2 regions of the Streptomyces sp. NPDC002564 genome follow, and region 2 is predicted to be linked to the other one. Evidence: riboswitches for the same ligand, from Rfam matches in the RefSeq annotation. Region 2 holds a riboswitch; the other holds the start of a gene.
The links. A riboswitch is a leader RNA that binds a small molecule or an ion and turns the genes downstream of it on or off. The one in region 2 is predicted to bind cobalamin.
Positions count from the first base shown of each region.

Region 1: another riboswitch for cobalamin. It lies ahead of ACFYXE_RS10845 (ribonucleoside triphosphate reductase); the one in region 2 lies ahead of metE (5-methyltetrahydropteroyltriglutamate--homocysteine S-methyltransferase).

Region 1 is NZ_JBIARE010000002.1:1,034,329-1,041,829, forward strand. It holds gene ACFYXE_RS10830 (M13-type metalloendopeptidase) at 1-988, shown strand, start outside; gene ACFYXE_RS10835 (alpha/beta fold hydrolase) at 1,044-1,913, opposite strand; gene ACFYXE_RS10840 (glutaminase) at 2,094-3,011, shown strand; cobalamin riboswitch at 3,138-3,284, shown strand; gene ACFYXE_RS10845 (ribonucleoside triphosphate reductase) at 3,333-5,123, shown strand; gene ACFYXE_RS10850 (anaerobic ribonucleoside-triphosphate reductase activating protein) at 5,120-5,710, shown strand; gene ACFYXE_RS10855 (medium chain dehydrogenase/reductase family protein) at 5,731-6,762, opposite strand; gene ACFYXE_RS10860 (TetR/AcrR family transcriptional regulator) at 6,882-7,469, opposite strand.
Region 2 is NZ_JBIARE010000002.1:815,130-822,630, reverse strand. It holds gene ACFYXE_RS09880 (short-chain fatty acyl-CoA regulator family protein) at 1-1,267, opposite strand, end outside; gene aceA (isocitrate lyase) at 1,682-2,962, shown strand; gene aceB (malate synthase A) at 3,033-4,643, shown strand; cobalamin riboswitch at 4,841-5,061, shown strand; gene metE (5-methyltetrahydropteroyltriglutamate--homocysteine S-methyltransferase) at 5,220-7,501, shown strand, end outside.

The DNA.
Region 1 (7,501 bases), 220 kb from region 2:
CGCCTTCGTCGAGGGCTCCGTGGGCGAGGCGGTCGGCAAGCAGTACGTCGCGCGGCACTTCCCGCCGTCCTCCAAGGCGATGATGGACGACCTCGTCGCCAACCTCCTGGAGGCCTACCGCCAGTCCATCGAGCGCCTGGACTGGATGACCGACGAGACGAAGGAGCGGGCCTACGAGAAGCTCGCCACCTTCCGGCCCAAGATCGGCTACCCCGACACGTTCCGCGACTACTCCGCGCTCCGGGTGACGCCGGACGACCTGCTGGGCAACGCGCAGGCGGCGGCCGCGTTCGAGTCCGACCGCGAGCTCGCCAAGATCGGCTCGCCGGTCGACCGCGACGAGTGGTTCATGCTCCCGCAGACCGTCAACGCCTACTACAACCCGGGCACCAACGAGATCTGCTTCCCCGCGGGCATCCTGCAGAAGCCGTTCTTCTCGCCCGACGCCGACCCGGCGGAGAACTACGGCGGCATCGGCGCGGTCATCGGCCACGAGATTGGCCACGGCTTCGATGACCAGGGCGCGCAGTACGACGGCGCGGGCAACCTCAACGACTGGTGGACGGCGGCCGACAAGACCGCCTTCGAGGCCAAGTCGAAGGCGCTCGTGAAGCAGTACGACGCCTTCTCGCCGCGCAACCTCCCCGGCGAGTTCGTCAACGGCTCGCTCACCGTCGGCGAGAACATCGGCGACCTGGGCGGTCTGACCATCGGGCACACCGCGTACCTGATCGCCCTGGACGGTGCGCCGATGCCCGAGAGCGACGGCACGACCGGCTCGCAGCGGCTCTTCATGAACTGGGCGTACTGCTGGCGCACCAAGCGCCGCAAGGAGCAGGAGCAGCAGTACCTCACGATCGACCCGCACTCGCCGCCGGAGTTCCGCGCCAACATCGTCCGCAACCTCGACGAGTTCCACGAGGCGTTCGGCACGGTGGCGGGCGACGGGCTGTGGCTCGACCGGGCGGAGCGCGTGCGGATCTGGTGATCCGCGGGGCGCCGCGGGCTCCCCGGCCCGCGGCGCCCGCACCGGCGCGGGCCGGTCAGCCCAGGAAGGCGGCGGTGGCGGTCACGAAGCGTGCCGGGTCGTCCAGCCACGGGAAGTGCGCGGCGCCGGGCTGGACGACGAGCTCGGCGTACGGGAAGAGTCCGGCGAGCTCGGCCAGGGCGGGCGGCGGCGAGTTCAGGTCGCACTCCCCGGCGAGCACGAGCACCGGGGAGCCGAACCGGGCGAGCGCGGCCCGCGTGGCGGCCGGGTCGTAGGCGCCCTCGGAGCCGTAGACGGCCGCGGCCGCGTCGTTGCGCTGGCCGGCCTCGGCGGCCTTGTGCGTCCGCGCCGCCGCGTCCCAGCGCCCGTAGGCGAAGGGGGCGAGCGCCGCGAACGCCTCCGGGGTGGCCCGGCCGCCCAGGACGGCTTCCAGGGCGGCGAAGGCGGCCGGGAACCACGGCTCGTCCCGGCGCAGGAGCGCCGTCTCGCGCCGCACGGCGCCGGTCACCGGCACGTCGACCGCCATGACGCTCGGCGTGATCAGCGCCAGTCGGCCGACCCGCTCGGGGTGCCGCGCCGCGTAGAGGACCGCGAGATTCGTGCCGCCCGAGTGCGCGAGCAGGTCCACCGTGGCCAGGCCCAGATGTTCCCGCAGGGCCTCGACGTCGTCCACGAGGCGGTCGCAGCGGTACGAGGCGGGGTCGTCCGGCTCCGCCGAGTCTCCGGTGCCGCGCAGGTCCAGCATGACCAGCGGGCGGTGCGCGGCGAGTCCGCCGAGGTCACCGAAGTACGCGGAGGCCTGCATCGGCCCTCCGGGGAGACAGATCACGGGAGCGGCTCCGAAGCCGCCGTCGCCGGTTGCTCCTCCGTCCCCGGACACGTGATAGGCGAGCTCGGTTCCGTCGGGCGCGGGGAAGGTAGGCATGGCCGAGACCCTGTCACCGTCCCCGGCGCCGGGCAACCGAGTTGTTGGGGCGGCGTCCGGCCAGGTCAGCAGGGGGGTGGGGGCCGGTGCGCGCCGTCGGTGACGTCGTTCCCCGCCGCGGGCTCCGGTGACGTTAAGGTGTGGCGCAAGCATCACCGTACGAAGTCAAAGTGAGTCAGTGTGCCCGCCTCCTTCCAGCCGGTCCTGGACCGCATCGCGACCGAGATCGCCGCCACCCCGGGACGCGGGCGCCCCGCCGACTACATCCCCGCGCTCGCCACCGCGGACCCGGACCGCTTCGGCATGGCCGTCGCGGACCTCGACGGGACGGTGTACGGCGTGGGGGACTGGCAGCACCCCTTCTCCACCCAGTCCATCACCAAGGTCTTCACGCTCGCCATGGCGCTGTCCCTGGAGGAGGACGCCCTCTGGGAGCACGTGGGGCGCGAGCCGTCCGGCAACCCCTTCAACTCGCTGGTGCAGCTGGAGTACGAGAACGGCATCCCCCGCAACCCCTTTATCAACGCGGGCGCCCTCGTCGTCACCGACCGCCTGCACACCCTGACCGGCGACGCCTCCGGCGCCCTGCGCGCGTTCCTGCGGGCCGAGTCGGGCAACGACGCGCTCGGCTTCGACGAGGAGGTGGCCGCGTCGGAGGCCGCCCACGGCGACCGGAACGCGGCCCTGGCCCACTTCATGGCGTCGTACGGCAACATCACCAACCCGGTGCCCGAACTCCTCGACCAGTACATCCGCCAGTGCGCCGTCGCGGCCTCCTGCGGCGACCTCGCGCTGGCCGCCGGGTTCCTGGCCCGGCACGGGATACGGGCCGACGGGTCCACGCTGCTCACCCGCAGCCGCGCCAAGCAGGTCAACGCGGTGATGCTGACGTGCGGCACCTACGACGCGGCCGGCGACTTCGCCCACCGGGTGGGGCTGCCCGGCAAGAGCGGGGTGGGCGGCGGCATCATCGCGGTGGTGCCCGGCCGGTGCGCCGTGTGCGTGTGGAGCCCCGGCCTCGACCGGCGCGGCAACTCGGTCGCGGGCGTGGCGGCGCTGGACCGCTTCACGACGCTCACGGGCCTGTCCATCTTCTGACGGCGACCCGCCCGGCGGCATCCCGCGGCGACCCGCCCGGCGGCATCCCGCCGGGCCCTAAGTCCCTCCCTCAAGGCCCTTCGTCACTCAATATGTTGTGCCCGGCATGTCGCTGTTGGTACCAGATGTAGTGTTTCGGCTGTCGGTTCGGCGGGCGCCCACAGCGCCTGCCGGGACATCAGGGAACCCGGTGCGAATCCGGGGCTGCCCCGCAACGGTGAGCGGCCGCACGGCGGTCCGAGCCCGACCCCTGCCGACCGCCTCCCGCGCAGCTTCGCGCGGTGAGGACCCATCTCCGTACCGCCTCGTGGGAGGGCTGTCGTGACGCAGACCGTGACGCACATCAACGCCGTGGACTCGGTGACCGAATACCTGGACCGCAGCGACTGGCGGGTGAACGCCAACGCGAACCAGGGCTACTCGCTGGGCGGCCTCATCCTCAACGCCGCCGGGAAGATCGTCGCCAACTACTGGCTGGACCAGGTGTACCCCGAGGCGGTCGGCCGCGCCCACCGCGAGGGGGACCTGCACATCCACGACCTGGACATGCTGGCCGGCTACTGCGCCGGCTGGTCGCTGCGCACCCTGCTCACCGAAGGGTTCAACGGGGTCCCCGGCCAGATCGACTCCGCCCCGCCCCGGCACTTCTCCTCCGCCGTCGGCCAGATCGTCAACTTCCTCGGCACCCTGCAGAACGAGTGGGCGGGCGCCCAGGCGTTCAGCTCCTTCGACACCTACATGGCCCCCTTCGTGCGCAAGGACGCCATGTCCTACGACGAAGTCCGCCAAGGCGTGCAGGAACTGGTGCACAACCTCAACGTGCCGTCCCGCTGGGGCACCCAGACGCCGTTCACCAACCTCACCTTCGACTGGACCTGCCCGCCCGACCTGCGCGAGGACATACCCGTCGTCGGCGGCCGGGAGATGGACTTCACCTACGGGGAGCTCCAGGCCGAGATGGACCTGATCAACCGCGCGTACATCGAGGTGATGACGGCCGGTGACGCGACCGGGCGGGTCTTCACCTTCCCCATCCCGACGTACAACATCACCGCGGACTTCCCCTGGGAGAGCGAGAACGCCGAGCGGTTGTTCGCGATGACCGCCAAGTACGGGCTGCCCTACTTCCAGAACTTCATCAACTCCGACCTCGCGCCGAACCAGATCCGCTCGATGTGCTGTCGCCTCCAGCTGGACCTGACCGAGCTCCTCAAGCGCGGCAACGGCCTGTTCGGCAGCGCGGAGCAGACCGGTTCGCTCGGTGTGGTCACCCTCAACTGCGCCCGGCTCGGCCATCTGCACGCGGGCGACGAGGCCGGGCTCCTCGACGCGCTCGACCGGCTGCTCGGGCTCGCCAGGGACAGCCTGGAGATCAAGCGGGTCACCGTCCAGGACCTGATCGACGGCGGCCTGTACCCGTACACGAAGCGCTATCTCGGGACGCTGCGCAACCACTTCTCCACGATCGGCGTGAACGGCGTCAACGAGATGATCCGCAACTTCACGCACGACGCCCACGACATCACCGGCGCCGAGGGGCACGCGCTGGCGGTCCGGCTGCTCGGCCACGTCCGGGCGCGGATGGTGGAGTTCCAGGAGCAGACGGGCCACCTCTACAACCTGGAGGCCACCCCGGCCGAAGGGACCACCTACCGGTTCGCCAAGGAGGACCGGCGCCGCTTCCCCGACATCCTCCAGGCCGGTACGGACGGCAACCCGTACTACACCAACTCCTCGCAACTGCCGGTCGGATGGACCGACGACCCGTTCGAGGCACTGGAGATGCAGGACGACCTGCAGACGATGTACACCGGCGGCACGGTCCTGCACCTGTACATGTCCGAGCGGATCTCGGACGCCCAGGCCTGCCGTGCCCTCGTGCGGCGCGCGCTGGAGCGCTTCTCGCTGCCCTATCTGACGGTGACCCCGACCTTCTCGATCTGCCCGGAGCACGGCTACCTGGCGGGTGAACACCCCGCCTGCCCGACGTGCGGCGGTGAGTGCGAGGTCTGGACGCGGGTGATGGGCTACCACCGGCCGGTCTCCTCCTTCAACATCGGCAAGAAGGGCGAGCACGCCGAGCGCGTCCACTTCCAGGAAGCCGCGGTGTGATCCGCGTCGGCGGCTGGGCCCGGCTGTCGACCTGCGACTGGCCGGGCCGCCTGGTCACCACGGTCTTCTGCCAGGGCTGTCCCTGGCGCTGCGGCTACTGCCACAATCCCGGGCTGCTGGACCCGCGCGGTCCCGCGACCGTCGACTGGGCGGAGGTGACCGGCCATCTCGTCCGGCGCCGGGGCCTGTTGGACGGCGTGGTCTTCTCGGGCGGCGAACCGCTGCTGCAGGCGGGCCTCGCGCCGGCCATGCGTGAGGTGCGCGACCTGGGGTTCGGTGTCGCCCTGCACACGGGAGGCGCCTTTCCCCGCCGCTTCGCCGGGCTGCTGGACGAGGGCCTCGTCGACTGGGTGGGCTTCGACGTGAAGGCGGCGCCGGCCGCGTACGACCGTGTCACCGGAACGCGGGGCAGCGCCGCTCCCGCGCTGCGCAGTCTGCGCCTGCTGCGGGACTCCGGAGTGGCGCACCAGTTGCGGACGACGGTCGATCCCGCGCTCCTCGACGCCCGCGCCGTCGCGGAGTTGGGGGAGTGGCTCGCGGAGCAGGGGGCGGGCGGGCACGTCTGGCAGGAGGCCCGTCCCGTCTGACGGCGCGCGGCCGTGCCGGGTCACGGGGTCAGGACGACCTTGCCGACGACCGTGCCGGACTCGGCGAGGCGCAGGGCCTCGGCGGCCCGGTCCAGCGGCAGCCGGGCGGCGATCTGCGCGGTCACGTCACCGCGGCGGGCGGCGGCGAAGACCTCGGTGAGGTCGGCGCGCAGCCGGGCCCGGAAGCGGTCCTTGGCCAGGGCCCGGCCCGCCCAGACGTTGAAGAAGTAGGCGCGGCGGCGGTTGGGCAGCGCGTTCCACAGCCAGACGCGGCCGAGCAGCTTGAGCACCGGCCACTGCTTGGAGCCCTCGTCGTCGCGGGTCGATGCGCTGCCGTACGAGACGAGCGTGCCGCCCGGCGCGAGGAGCCGCCAGGAGTCGACGATGCCCCGGCCGCCGATGTGGTCGAAGACGGCGGCGACCCCGGCGGGGGCGAGTGCGCGGATGCGCGCCGCGACGTCGTCGCCCCGGTAGTCGACCGGCGTGACGCCTCGCTCGCGCAGCGCGTCGTGGTGACGCGCCGAGGCCGTGCCGATCACCCGCACGCCGGCGGCGTGGGCGAGCTGGACGAGGACCGAGCCGACCCCGCCGTTGGCGCCGTGCACCACGACGGTCTGACCTGCCCGGACCCGCGCCTTGCGGTGCAGCATCTGCCAGGCGGTGATGCCGTTGACGACGAGCGTCTCCGCCTCGGCGGCCCCGATGCCGGGCGGGACCTCCACCACGTCGGCCGCGTCGACCAGGACGTGGCTGGCCCAGCCGCCCACCTTGAGCAGGGCGGCCACCCGGGCGCCCGCGAGGTCCCGCCCGACGCCGTCACCGGTCGCGAGCACCGTGCCGACGAGGTCGTAGCCCGGCACGAAGGGGAAGGGCGGCTGGTCGTAGTACCGGCCGCGCCGCATCTGCTGCTCGGCGAAGGACACCCCGGTCGCCTCCATCCGGACCAGCACCTGGCCCGGCCCCGGGGCGGGCACGGCTCCGTGCCGGATCTGCAGGCCCTCGGGCTCCACGGTGCCCGGCAGGACGACCTCGACGAGTGCTTCGGCGTTCATGATGACCTCCATCGCGCTGCGCGCTGGTGAGTGGCTTTCGTGTTCGTTATAAGTTCTAACACCAGGGCGTGCGAGCGTCAATAAGTTTCGTAAGAGGGTCTAACGTCGGCGGCTCCGGGTCAGGCCGGGCGGGCGAGCGTCGCCCTCGCCAGGGCCGCCACTCCGTCGTGGATGAGCCGCGGCGGGGTGTCGAGTGCGCTCAGGTGCTCGATCAGGTCGCTGCGGATGGCGGCCAGCAGGGCGTGGGCGAGGAAATCGGCGTCCCTCTCGCCGCGGGCCTCGACGAGCAGGGCGGTGAGCTCCGTGTGCCAGAGCGTGTAGGTGTCGTTCTGGTACGGGCTGCCGCTGCCCGCGCTCTCCAGGGCGAGCATGAGCGGGCGGGTGTCCAGCTTGAGGCGGAGCAGGGCGTCCAGCAGGGCGAGGGCGCGCTCCTCGGCGGGGGCCCCGGGGCCCAGGGGCGGCGGGCCCGCGACGACGTCGGCCCGCAGGCGCTCCGTGCGCTGCTCGACGAGCGCCTTGACGAGTCCGACGCGGTCGCCGAAGCGCCGGAAGAGGGTGCCCTTGCCCACCCCGGCGGCGGTCGCGATGTCGTCCATGGAGACCCGGTCGGGGGCGCCGCGCTCGGCGAACAGCCGGTCCGCGGCGGCCAGCACGGCCTCGCGATTGCGCTGGGCGTCGGCCCGCTCCTTGCGCGGGGGTGGTGTCACGGTGCCTCCACTAGAAAAACGGACCGTCGGTC
Region 2 (7,501 bases):
CGGCGGCCGTGCCGGAGAGGTCGAGGCCGTCGGAGTAGACGAGCCGGTGGGCGTGGCGGATCTCGCAGCCGAGGCCGACGGCGAAGGTCTTGCCGGGCTCGCCCCACCCGCCGCGGTGCCGGGTGATCGCCCTGGCCGTCCACAAGTAGCGCTGCCCGTCGGGCATTTCGGCGATCTGTACGTGGATGCGGCCCGGCGCGGCGAACGCCTCGTACACGTTCCACAGCGGGCAGGTGCCGCCGGTGCGGGAGAAGTGGAAGCCGGTGGCCGACTGCCGCTTGGAGAGGTTTCCCGCGCGGTCGACGCGGACGAAGGAGAAGGGCACGCCGCGCAGCCGCGGCCGCTGCAGGGTGCTGAGCCGGTGGCAGACGGTCTCGTAGCCGAGGCCGTAGCGGTCGGTGAGGCGCTCGATGTCGTAGCGGACCTCTTCGGCCGCCGCGTGGAAGGCGCGGTACGGCAGGACGAGCGCGGCGGCGAAGTAGTGGGCGATCCCGATGCGGGCCAGGGCGTGGGTGGGGGTGCCCGGCGGGAAGTCCTCCGCGGCCTGGCGGTCGAGGGTGTCGCCGTGTTCGAGTAGGGCGAGTTGGGTGGCCATGCGGAAGGCGCGCTGGCCGGGGCGCAGCCGGGCGGAGAGGTGCAGGGTGCGGGTCGTCGGGTCGTAGTGGTGCAGGCGCTCGCCGGTCTCGGCCGTCATGCGGACGCCGTGGGTGTCGGTGAGGCGGGCGGTCAGGGCGCGGGTGGCCTCGCCGGGCCGGATGCCGAGGTCGTCCGCCAGGTGTTCGGCCGCGAGGTCGGTGTCGTGGAGGTAGTTGCGGCGGCGGTAGAAGAAGTCCCGGATCTCCTCGTGGGGCGAGCGGGGCAGGTCCGGGGCCGCGCCGTCGCGGCCGTCGGCGGCCTCCGCGAGCCGCTCGGCGAGGTGCTGTCCGCGCCGGCCGAGGTCGAGCAGGACCTGTGCGAGGCCGGGCATCCGTGCCGCGAGTTCGGCGAGTTCGGACGGGGAGACCCGGGACTCGGCGAGCTCACCGGCGAGCGCCTCCCGCAGGTCCGCCACGAGCCGGGTCGCGTCGCGCTCCGAGAAGAAGCCGGGGTCGACGCCGAAGGTCTCCGTGAGCCGGAGCAGCACGGGCACCGTGAGGGGGCGCGAGTCGTGCTCCATCTGGTTGAGGTAGCTCGGCGAGATGGCCAGGGCGCGGGCCAGTTCGGCCTGGCTCATCCGGCGTTCCTCGCGCAGCCGCCGCAGCCGCGCGCCCGCGTAGGTCTTGCTCACCGTGGGGTCCTCCGTGGGGGCGACGAACGGGTGGCGGTCAGCGTACGGGAACAGGAGCGCCGCGCACCCTTCGCAATCTTGGCAATCCGGCGCCTGAAGATTCGCAGAAGTTGGCACGCTTCCACGATTGATGGCACTCAGTGCCAGTGCCAGAGTCTGAGTGCGGCCCACCGGATCCCGGCGGACGGCACCCGGTCCGGGACGCGATTCATGCCCTGACGTCGGAGATCCCGGCACGGGCGGCGCTCCGCACCCGGCAGCATTGCTCACCTTCGCCGCACGACGGGACGGTGGGCCGCATCCCCCGAACAGCATTCAACGACACACAGTGCCACCCCGGTTCGCCCGAGCAGGGGACCTTGGCAGCCCATACAGATCAACACACCCGACACAGTCGAGGAGACGGTGACAGAGATGGCAGAGGCGAGGAAGCAGGCGGCCGACGAGCTCGCGACGCGCTGGGCGACGGACCCCCGGTGGCAGGGCATCGAGCGGACCTACGGCGCCGACGACGTCGTCCGGCTCTCCGGCAGCGTCCGCGAGGAGCACACGCTGGCCCGGCGCGGAGCGGAGCGGCTGTGGCGGCAGCTGCACGACCTGGACTACGTCCACGCGCTCGGCGCGCTGACCGGCGGCCAGGCCGTCCAGCAGGTCAAGGCCGGACTCCAGGCGATCTACCTGTCCGGCTGGCAGGTGGCGGCCGACGCCAACCAGGCGGGGCACACCTACCCCGACCAGAGCCTGTACCCGGCCAACTCCGTCCCGCAGGTGGTCCGCAGGATCAACAACGCGCTGCTGCGCGCCGACCAGATCGCCACGAGCGAGGGCGACGACTCCGTGGACTGGCTCGCGCCGGTCGTCGCGGACGCGGAGGCGGGCTTCGGCGGTCCGCTCAACGCGTTCGAGCTGACCAAGGCGATGATCGCGGCGGGCGCGGCGGGCATCCACTACGAGGACCAGCTCGCCTCCGAGAAGAAGTGCGGTCACCTCGGCGGCAAGGTGCTCGTGCCGACCGGCCAGCACATCCGCACCCTCAACGCGGCACGCCTCGCGGCCGACATCGCCGACGTGCCGACGCTGATCGTGGCCCGCACGGACGCGCTCGCCGCCAACCTCCTCACCAGCGACGTCGACGAGCGCGACGCGGAGTTCGTGACCGGCGAGCGGACGGCGGAGGGCTTCTACCGGGTCCGGGCCGGCATGGCCCCGGTCATCGCGCGCGGCCTCGCCTACGCCCCCTACGCCGATCTCATCTGGGTCGAGACCGGCACGCCCGACCTCGCGCAGGCCCGGGAGTTCGCCGAGGCGATCCATGCGGAGCACCCCGACCAGATGCTGGCGTACAACTGCTCGCCGTCCTTCAACTGGAAGGCCGCCCTGGACGACGACCAGATCGCCAAGTTCCAGCGCGAACTGGCGGCGATGGGCTACAAGTTCCAGTTCATCACCCTGGCCGGCTTCCACTCCCTGAACCACGGCATGTTCGACCTGGCGCGCGGTTACGCCGAGCACGGCATGACGGCCTACGTCGACCTGCAGGAGCGGGAGTTCGCCGCGCAGGAGCACGGGTTCACCGCGGTGCGGCACCAGCGGGAGGTCGGCACGGGGTACTTCGACCTCGTGTCCACGGCCGTCAACCCGGCCTCCTCCACGACGGCGCTGGCGGGCTCCACGGAGGCCGAGCAGTTCCACTAGGCCGCGCCGCCCGGTCCGGCGGTCGCCCCCTCGAGTCGTTCCCCTCCCGTCACCGCTTTCAGGAGATCCGATGTCCAGCAGCGCTCTGGCGCACCGCGTCGACGTCCTCGGCCCCTCGGGGCACCGTCACGACGAGATCCTCACGCCCGCCGCACTGGACTTCGTCGGCCGGCTGGCCGGCGCCTTCGGGGAGCGGCGCAAGGAACTGCTCAAGGAGCGGCGCCGCCAGGCCCTGCGGCTCGCGGCGGGCGCCCCCCTCGACTTCCCGATGGTCACCTCCGCCGTGCGGGAGGACCCGGGCTGGCGCGTGGCGCCGCCCGCGCCCGGGCTCACCGACCGGCGGGTGGAGATCGCCGGTCCGCCCGACCGCCGGACGACCATCGACGCGCTCAACTCCGGGGCGCGGGTGTGGGTGGCGGACTTCGCGGACGCCACCGCTCCCACCTGGGACAACATCGTCGGCGGGCAGCTGAACCTGCTGGACGCCGTCGAGCGCCGCATCGACTTCACCACGCCGGAGGGCACGCCGTACCGGCTCGCCGAGCCGGACCGGCTCCCCACCCTCATGGTCCGCCCGCGCGGCTGGCACCTGACCGAGGACCACCTGGAGGCCGACGGAGAGCCCGTACCCGCCGCCCTGGTCGACTTCGGCCTGTACTTCTTCCACTGCGCCCGGCGACAGATCGACGCCGGCCGCGGACCGTACTTCTCCCTGCCGAAGCTGGAGAACCGGTACGAGGCACGGCTGTGGAACGACGTCTTCGTCGCCGCGCAGGACCTCCTCGGGATCCCGCGCGGCACGGTCCGCGCCACCGTCCTCATCGAGACGATCACCGCCGCCGTGCAGATGGAGGAGATCCTCCACGAGCTCCGCGAGCACGGCGCCGGACTCGGCGCGGGCCGCTGCGACTACCTGTTCAGCCTGATCAAGACCTTCGGACACCGCACCGACTTCCTGCTGCCCGAGCGCGCCAGGCTGACGACGACCGCGCCCTTCCTGCACGCCGTTACCGAACTCCTCGTGCGCACCTGCCACAAACGCGGCGCGCACGCCATCGGCGGGACGGCCGCCCAGGTGCCGTCCGGCGAACCGGACGCCGACCGGGCCGCGTTCGCCGCGGTCCGGCTGGACAAGGAGCGGGAGGCCGAGGACGGCTTCGACGGCTCCCGGGTCGCCCACCCCGGACTCGTACCGCTGTGCCGGGAGGTGTTCGACGCGGTCCTCGACGGGCGGCCGCACCAGCTCGACCGGACCCGGGACGACGTGGCGGTGACGGCCGCCGACCTGTTGTCGACGCGTCGTGTCGGCGGACCGCCCACCCCCGAGGGCGTGCGGTCGAACATCGCGGTCGCGCTCGGGTACTTCGCCGCGTGGCTGCACGGTCAGGGCGCCGTCGCCCTCGACGGGCTGATGGCGGACGCGGCGACCGCCGAGATCGCCCGGGTGCAGATCTGGCAGTGGCTGCGCCACCGGGTCGTGGACCGGGAGACGGTCCTGCGGCTGCTCGACGACGAGCTCGCCGCGCTCGGCGCCGCCTACCCGTGGGCGGACCTCGACGCGGCGCGGGGCATCTTCGAACGGTGCACGCTGGCGGTGGAGTTGCCGCAGTTCTTCACTCCGGACGCCGGTGCGCGCCACCTCGTCAGGAGCCACCGGGGGACCCAGGACGGCCCGGGCTGAGGGGCCCGGGCCCGGCCGCCGACCGAGGGGCCGGCGGCCGGTCGCGAGGGGCGGGCGGGAAGGCCGGAGTGTGCCGCCTTCCCGCCCGTCGCGCCCCGCCCTTCCCGCCCGTCGCACCCGCGAAGCACGCGGCGCACGTGTTCCAGCTCACCCTCCCAATGCCGGAGCGGACCGGGACCACCGGCGGGCAGGCCCTTAAGGTGATCAGTGCAGCTGGTTCGCCCCGCCCGCCAGACGGGAGCGTCGTAAGAGGGAACCCGGTGAGATTCCGGGACTGCCCCGCAGCGGTGAGCGGGAACGACCGCCGTCACACGCACTGGGACCGGAGTCCGGTCCTGGGAAGCGACGGCCACTAGGTGTCCTCCCCCGGAGGACGTGCCCGCGAGTCCGAAGACCTGCCCGCTGTCCGCGCCCGCACCAGTCGTGCGCGGATATCCCGGTGACCTCGAGGGCGGGTCGGCGCACACATCGGACGGAGCGACCACGCCGACGGCGTGCTCCCGTCCGGTCCGTCGCCCTTCGCGCTCTCGTCCCGTCCCCGGGATCTCAGGGATTCATCTCGCGAAGGAGATCTCCGTGACCAGCAAGTCCGCAGCCGCGGCAGCACGGGCCACCGTGTACGGCTACCCCCGTCAGGGCCAGAACCGCGAACTGAAGAAGGCGATCGAGGGTTACTGGAAGGGCCGCGTGGACGCCGACGCCCTCCGCTCGGCCGCCGCCGAACTCCGCCGCTCGAACTGGCGCGAGCTCGCCGACGCGGGCATCGGCGAAGTCCCCACCGGCGACTTCTCGTACTACGACCATGTCCTGGACACCTCCGTGATGGTCGGCGCCGTCCCCGCGCGCCACCGCGCCGCGGTCGACGCCGACGCCCTGGACGGCTACTTCGCGATGGCGCGCGGCACCCAGGACGTGGCGCCGCTGGAGATGACGAAGTGGTTCGACACCAACTACCACTATCTGGTGCCCGAGTTGGGTCCCGACACGGTCTTCCGGGCCGACTCCACCAAGCAGGTCGCCGAGTTCACCGAGGCCCAGGAGCTGGGGCTGACGGCCCGGCCCGTCCTCGTCGGCCCGGTCACCTACCTGCTGCTGGCCAAGCCCGCGCCCGGCGTCGCCGCCGACTTCGACCCGCTCACCCTCCTCGACCGGCTGCTCCCGGTGTACGCGGAGGTGCTAGCCGATCTGCGCGCGGCGGGCGCCGAGTGGATCCAGCTGGACGAGCCCGCCCTGGTCCAGGACCGCACGCCGGCCGAGCTGAACGCCGCCGAGCGCGCCTACCGTGACCTCGGGGCGCTCACCGACCGGCCCAGGATCCTGGTCGCCTCCTACTTCGACCGGCTCGGCGACGCCCTGCCGGTGCTCGCCAAGGCTCCCGTCGAGGGTCTCGCCCTCGACTTCACGGAGGCGGCCGCCGCCAACCTGGACGCGCTCGCCGCCGTCGGCGGACTGCCCGGCAAGCGGCTGGTCGCCGGTGTCGTCAACGGCCGCAACATCTGGGTCAACGACCTGGAGAAGTCGCTCAGCACGCTCGGCACGCTGCTCGGTCTCGCCGACCGGGTCGACGTGGCGGCCTCCTGCTCCCTCCTGCACGTCCCCGTCGACGCGGCCCTGGAGCGGGACATCGAGCCGCAGATCCTGCGCTGGCTGGCCTTCGCCCGCCAGAAGACCGCGGAGATCGTCACCCTGGCCCGGGGGCTTGCCGGGGGCACCGACACGATCTCCACCCAGCTCGCCGCGAACCGCGCCGACCTGGCGTCCCGGTCCGGCTCCCCCATCACCCGCGACCCGGCCGTCCGCGCCCGCACCGGGGCGGTCACCGAGACGGACGCGCGGCGCTCCCAGACGTACGCCGAGCGGGCCGCCGCCCAGCGCGGCAGCCTCGGCCTTCCGCTGCTGCCGACCACGACCATCGGGTCGTTCCCGCAGACCACCGAACTGCGCACCGCCCGCGCCGACCTGCGCGCCGGGCGGCTCGACGGCGCGGGGTACGAGGAGCGCATCAAGGCCGAGATCCAGGAGGTGATCTCGTTCCAGGAGAAGACGGGCATCGACGTGCTGGTGCACGGCGAGCCCGAGCGCAACGACATGGTGCAGTACTTCGCCGAGCAGCTCACCGGCTACCTGGCGACGCAGCACGGCTGGGTCCAGTCGTACGGCACCCGCTATGTGCGGCCGCCGATCCTCGCCGGGGACATCTCGCGCCCCGAGCCGATGACGGTGCGCTGGACGACATACGCCCAGTCGCTCACCGGGCGGCCCGTCAAGGGCATGCTCACCGGGCCGGTCACCATGCTCGCCTGGTCGTTCGTCCGTGACGACCAGCCGCTCGGCGACACCGCCCGTCAGGTCGCGCTCGCCCTGCGGGACGAGGTCGGCGACCTGGAGGCGGCGGGCACCTCGGTAATCCAGGTCGACGAGCCGGCGCTGCGCGAGACGCTGCCGCTGCGCGCCGCCGACCACCCCGCCTACCTGGCGTGGGCGACCGAGTCGTTCCGCCTCAGCACCAGTGGGGTGCGCCCGGACACGCAGATCCACACGCACATGTGCTACGCGGAGTTCGGCGACATCGTGCAGGCCATCGACGACCTCGACGCCGACGTGATCAGCCTGGAGGCGGCCCGCTCGCACATGCAGGTCGCCCGGGAGCTCGCCGCCCACGGCTATCCGCGCGAGGCAGGGCCCGGCGTGTACGACATCCACTCGCCGCGCGTGCCCAGCGCCGAGGAGGCCGCGACCCTGCTCCGCACGGGTCTGGAGGCGATTCCGGCCGAGCGGCTGTGGGTGAACCCGGACTGCGGTCTCAAGACGCGCGGCTGGCCCGAGACCCGCTCGTCCCTGGAGAACCTGGTCACGGC